Regions from separate parts of the Bacillus sp. UNC322MFChir4.1 genome, predicted to be linked through region 2. Evidence: a T-box and tRNA genes for the amino acid it is inferred to sense, from the RefSeq annotation. Region 2 holds a T-box; the other holds one or more tRNA genes.
What was found. A T-box is a leader RNA that pairs with one kind of tRNA and senses whether it is charged. The one in region 2 lies ahead of ileS (isoleucine--tRNA ligase), so its partner is inferred to be a tRNA-Ile.

Region 1 (3,305 bases), on a different contig from region 2:
TTGCTAAATTATAAAAGCCAATATTCATAAAGTCCTTCGTTTGCTTCCATAAATAAATATTAACAAACGTATTGGACAACGAAATGGCCAACGTATATAACCCGCCAATTATGAGTAATAAAACTAAATCACGATTCACCTCAACATCGCCAACTAAATGTTTCCATTTCATATAAACTCTCCTTTACTTCATGTTCTAGTCTTCCAAAGAAGGTCACAATTATGTAAAGAAGAAAAGCCGAAAATAAAACTTTCATGAGTAAACGTTTTTCTCATTAATATATAAATACAACTTGAAAAACCAACATAAAAACCACTTTTTTTAGATGGGCAAGAGTGTCCGGCCATGCTTGGAGCGATCAGGACCCTTTTCTGCCACATGCGTTATTTAAAACAAAGAGAGAAGGCAAGTGCACATTATGGTGTATTCTGTATAGCAGCAATTTGTATGTTAGTAAATCAACTTGAACTGTATATATTAAGGTGAGCCAATCAACTCTCCAAAAAAGAGCAAACAAAAAAACTAGGAGAAATTCCTCCTAGTTTTTACATTTATTATTATTTTGCGTCTTGGTAACGTTTTTCAATCGCATTCCAATCTACAACGCTCCAGAAAGCATTGATGTAGTCAGGACGACGGTTTTGGTAATGTAAGTAGTATGCATGCTCCCAAACGTCTAATCCTAAAACTGGCGTTTTGCCTTCCATTAATGGAGTATCTTGGTTTGGTGTGCTTGTTACTTCTAATTCACCATTGTTTACAACTAGCCATGCCCAACCAGAACCGAAACGAGTTGCGCCTGCTTTTGCAAACTCTTCTTTAAATGCATCGAAGCTACCAAATTTCGCTTCAATTGCACTTGCAAGTTCACCTACTGGCTGTCCGCCTCCATTTGGAGAAAGAATTGTCCAGAATAAAGAGTGATTTGCATGTCCACCACCATTATTGCGTACTGCTGTGCGAATTGCTTCTGGCACTTCGTTTAAGTTTGCTACTAGCTCTTCAATGCTTTTTTCTGCTAATTCTGCATGTCCTTCTAATGCCGCATTTAAGTTTGTTACGTATGTGTTGTGATGTTTTGTATGATGGATGTTCATTGTTTCTTTGTCAAAATGAGGTTCTAACGCATCATACGCATAAGGTAAATTTGGTAATTCATGTTTTGCCATTGTTATATTCCTCCCATTGTATGTATTGCCGATAATGACTTGGCATACAAATTCATTTTACCCTAATTACATAAGGGTGAAAACAAATTTAACGTATTGCCTCGCTAACATTAAGGTAGCAAATTTCCCATTTCTTTTCAAACGAAATGCTCATACATTTCGCAAAAAAAAAGCTCCCTTCTATAAGAGAGCTTTTCCGCTATGTATCAATATGCGAAATGGATATGGACCCTGTAGGACTCGAACCTACGACCGGACGGTTATGAGCCGTCTGCTCTAACCAGCTGAGCTAAGGGTCCGTAATATATGAGCAGTCATCAACCATACACTCTAATCAGTTAAACTTCGATGGTATATTATATGTAAAAATGTAAGATAAATTTACCATATTAAAAAGAAATGTGTCAATTGTATTTTCACATGCAACATGATATATCTTGTGATTCCTTAAAAACATACGTTACAATGAGATTATAAATCAATATATTTAATGAAGGAAGTGAATGCATGTCCATATTTATCCAGCTGTTTAAAAGCTTATACGCACCAAAAGAAATGGCACTTTTTCGTTTTCAAAAAATCGGAAAGACGATTCTTTACATAATGTTACTCTGTCTGCTTGCTACCGTTCCAAAAACGATTTTACTTGGAGACTTCATCCATGAAGGCATTAATTTAATCGATCGTTCTATCGAAAAAGATGTGCCTGATTTTAAAATTGAAAACGGTGAACTTCACGCAGACATTAGTAAACCAATTATAAAAGATGAAACAGATTTTATTTTTGTATTTGATCCAAACGCAACAGATACAAAGGCTTATCCAAACCGCGATGGTATATTCATTTTAAAAAATAAAATGGTTTCAACGGCACAACAACAAACACAATCCTTCCCATATAGTGATTTAGGAAATACAACTTTTGAAAAGAAAGATGCAAAGGAAATCGTTTCATTCATTGATAGCATCTCTTCAGTTGCTATATTCTTAATCGGGATATTTATTTACTTATTCGAACTATTCATTACTTTTCTTGGTGTTTCACTATTGGCATTTATCGGCTCTGCAATGAGCGGAGTTCGTAAATTATCTTACAAACAAGTTTGGACTTTAACTGCCTATAGTTTTACAATCCCGACTATATTCTTTATGATTATGGACTTATTAAAAATAAATGTTCCATTCTCATTATTTATATTCATTGGTGTTGTTCTCGTCGTTCTTTATTTAACAATAAAAGAAGTGCCAAGACCAAAAGAAAAAAATTCACTATAAAAAATGCCCTCAAGGCATTTTTTTTTTGGACAAGCATATATTTCTCTACAAAGGAGTGGAAAAATATGAAAAGGCTTGGCGGTGTCTTGTTACTACTTGTTCTCGGTTACGTCTTGTACTATGATATGACAATCGGCACGTTACCGTTGCTTCATACATATTCCAAAACAAAAGAAACCTCAGCTAAAGTTGCAAATGATAAGCAAAAAGAAAATACATCACAGGCAAAATTTAAAGTCATTGAAGTAAAAACGGGCGATACTGTTCTCTCCATTACAGAAGAAATTAACAAGAAAAAAATCCCTTCTATTGAAAAGGTTGTTACGGATTTCAAAGACTTAAATCAAGACAAATCTCCAGCAAAATTACAAGTCGGAAAAAAATACAAATTCCCCCTCTACCAGTAATAACATCACATAATTCTTGTCAACTGTAGTAAGGCGCTGATACAATAGGAAAAGTGAAACTATATAAATACAAATTGAAAAATCAAAATGGATTTATATAGACATTTTGCTTCACCAGATAAATACTGCATACAATATAACTGTGTTTATCTACAAAATAAGAAACTTCTTTTATAAGGAGAGCGATCTATTCGTGAATGAAATAACTCATCGTACAAAAACACGTCCTGTTAAAGTTGGAAATTTAACAATTGGCGGTAATAATGAATTAATTATACAAAGCATGACAACAACGAAAACCCATGATGTGGAAGCAACAGTTGCTGAAATTAAACGTTTAGAAGAGGCAGGTTGTCAAATTGTTCGTGTAGCCGTTCCTGATGAGCGCGCTGCAAATGCAATTGCCGATATTAAAAAACAAATTAATATCCCTCTTGTTGCTGACATTCACTT
Region 2 (3,305 bases):
CTTATCATATAGAAAATAATCAAGGTCATGCAGTATGGACTAGACCTTACGGAATGCAAAATGCTTCTTTTGTAGGTTCGGCTTCAGATTTTATTCATAAAAACTTGAATGTGAAATTATCTGTAAATTATAATGGTGTCACATGGTATGGTTTTAAAAACTCTAAAGGTAATTTAAATTGGATAGATAGTAGAGCAGTTGTACAAGGTTCTGCTTACCCGTATTTGGATGTACCAATTATTAGTCAACGTGACCCTTATATTCCAGCAAGGAATTTAGTATCCGGTTGTGAGATAACGTCAGTAGCGATGATGTTACAATATGCAGGTGCGAACGTAGATAAAGTTCAACTTGCATACGAAATGCCATATTCTAGTTTTGATCCAAATCAAGGTTTTGTAGGAAATCCTTTCGGTAAAGGTTGGACTATATATCCTCCAGCTTTAATGGATTTAGTACGTAAATACACAGGCAGTGCAGTAAATCTAACTGGTTTGGAAATAAAAAGCAATTTAGACGCTGGGAAACCTGTTGTAGTTTGGATGACTATGCATGGTTTTACAGTCCATGCTATTACGCTTGTAGGGTATGATGAAAACTATTTTTATTATAACGATCCTTGGACTGGTGAGAAAAACGCTTCTATGTATTGGTCTGACTTTTATAACAATTGGTCTACACAAAATAGACGAGCTATTTCATATTAAATTAATGGGTAGAGTTAATAACTCTACCTTTTTATATGGATGAATAAAAAAGGTTAGTGTCAATCAGTATTTCAACGAAATAAATTTTAGATACATACTATTTTTAATGATTGTTTCAAAAAATTTCTCTTTATTTCGTCATGTTGTTTTTAAAGAATGTTTTCTTCTTTGTACAAAAAATGTCCCATTGTTTCGGTATCACAAGAAAAGACTATTTTAATAAGCGTCCAAAACAGGGGGAATAACGGCTAATAAGAAAGTAAAAACATCATATAATTAATTATCAAAAAATCCTAACGCATATTTTACTCCTTCATGAATATCATTTGTTTCGTATCCTGCTAATTCTTCATTGGTAATTTGCATTCTCACATTTTCTAATTCGTAGCCACTGTCTAAATCGATATTCAACAGCACCTCATATCCATCAGTAATAACGTTTGTTTCTATAATGTTGAAGGTTTGAATTGCTGTACCTGTTTCATATTCAATTGGCTCTAAAAAATCTGACATAAAAACACCACTTTTCCTGATAATAACCATCTTTGGTTCTTTCAGTAGTTTAACCATGCGGCATGCTGTTATTCGTGTAACGTTTAAAGGTGTAGAATAAAAAAAGATGAAATAAATGCAACTCAGAAAAAGTTTCTAAATTAATTGACAATTGGTGCTCTATTGGAATAAAATAACTGATAATAAAAGTATACAAATCTGATGACGAGAACGAGTAGAATGTATTACTGTTCCCCAGAGAGCCGGTGCTTTGCTGAAAGCCGGTGTTCGGTATATATTTGAAAATCATCTCCGAGGAGTCGAACTGAACATAGTAAGTTCGAACGGTTGTCTACCGTTACAAAGAACGCGTATGATTGTACGTTGCTGAGTGCTATTGATGAACGACTGATCAATAGAAGTAGGGTGGTAGCGCGGGTAAACCCGTCCCTAATCATTAGGGACGGGTTTTTTGTGTACTTTTAATTATTTCTTAAGGAGTGATTGTAGATGAAAAAGGTAGATGTGAAAGAAGCAGCTGTAAGGAGAGAAGCACGAATTCGCAAGCATTGGAATGAACAGGATACCTTTATGCAATCGATTCGAAATCGTGAAGGTGCACAATCTTTCGTATTTTATGAAGGACCGCCAACTGCGAATGGACTTCCGCATGTCGGTCATGCCCTAGGGCGGACCATTAAAGATCTAGTTGCAAGATATAAAACGATGACAGGATATGAAGTGGTGCGTAAGGCTGGGTGGGATACACATGGATTACCAGTGGAATTAGGCGTTGAAAAACAGCTCGGTATTTCTGGTAAGCATGATATTGAAAAGTACGGTGTAGAAGCCTTTTTAGCAAAATGTAAAGAGAGTGTATTTACGTATGAAAAGCAGTGGCGTGAGTTTACAGAGAGTATTGGGTACTGGGTTGATATGGATGCGCCGTATATCACGTTAGATAATTCCTATATTGAAAGTGTTTGGCATGTTCTTGGGACGATTCATGAAAAAGGATTGCTGTATAAAGGTCACCGCGTTTCTCCATATTGCCCAAGCTGCCAAACGTCATTGAGTTCACATGAGGTTGCGCAAGGATATAAAACGGTGAAGGATTTAAGTGTAACAGTTAAATTTCAGCTTACAGATCGGGAAAGCGAGTATATTCTCGGCTGGACAACAACGCCATGGACGCTTCCAGCTAATGTAGCGCTAGCAGTTCATCCTGAGATGGAATATGTGAGGGCCCAGCAAGGAGATGCTGTATATATTGTTGCGAAAGAGTTAGCAAAAGATGTACTGCAGCAAGAGTATAACGTGCTATCTGTTCACAGGGGAAGTGAGTTAATAGGCCTTTCTTACGTACCGCCATTTCAATTTGCAGAAGTTACAAATGGTCATTATGTCGTAAATGCTGATTTTGTCACAGCTAATAGCGGTACTGGAATTGTTCATATTGCACCTGCATACGGGGAAGATGATTATAAGGTAGTCCAAGAGCATGGTCTATCATTTGTGAATGTTGTCAACGAGAAGGGAGAATATACATCCGAAGTTCCTTTTTTACAAGGGAAATTTGTAAAAGAGTGTGATGTTGATATTGTTCGCTATTTAGCTGAGCATGGTTTTCTTTATCATAAGGAGAAGTATGAGCATAGTTATCCGCATTGTTGGCGCTGTGATTCACCGCTACTTTATTATGCAAATGAAAGCTGGTTCATTCGAACAACTGCTTTAAAAGAGCAATTTTTACAAAATAATAATGAAGTAACATGGCATCCAGAGCATATTCAACATGGCCGGTTTGGTAATTTCTTAGAAAACATGGTTGATTGGAACATTAGTCGAAAACGATATTGGGGTACACCGCTTAATGTGTGGGAGTGTGAGGCTTGTCATTATCAATTTGCGCCGAAAAGCATTGAAGAATTAAGAAAATATGCAATTGGCACGGTTGATGAAAATATTGAACTGCATAAACCGTATGTAGATAAAGTGAAAATCAGTTGTTTAAAATGCGGTGAAACAATGAAACGGACACCAGAAGTAATTGATGTTTGGTTTGATAGCGGTTCAATGCCGTTTGCGCAGTACCATTATCCATTT

Region 1: it encodes a tRNA-Ile, which carries the amino acid that the T-box ahead of ileS (isoleucine--tRNA ligase) is inferred to sense. The anticodon was not compared.

What each region holds. Positions count from the first base shown of each region.
Region 1 is NZ_JQKQ01000001.1:514,647-517,951, forward strand. Features, by position in the region: gene BR72_RS02640 (MFS transporter) at 1-172, opposite strand, end outside; gene sodA (superoxide dismutase [Mn]) at 559-1,170, opposite strand; tRNA gene BR72_RS02650 (tRNA-Ile) at 1,396-1,469, opposite strand; gene BR72_RS02655 (DUF1189 domain-containing protein) at 1,678-2,445, shown strand; gene BR72_RS02660 (hypothetical protein) at 2,511-2,852, shown strand; gene ispG (flavodoxin-dependent (E)-4-hydroxy-3-methylbut-2-enyl-diphosphate synthase) at 3,046-3,305, shown strand, end outside.
Region 2 is NZ_JQKQ01000033.1:10,583-13,887, forward strand. Features, by position in the region: gene BR72_RS27675 (GW domain-containing glycosaminoglycan-binding protein) at 1-707, shown strand, start outside; gene BR72_RS13410 (hypothetical protein) at 984-1,220, opposite strand; T-box leader at 1,413-1,654, shown strand; gene ileS (isoleucine--tRNA ligase) at 1,725-3,305, shown strand, end outside.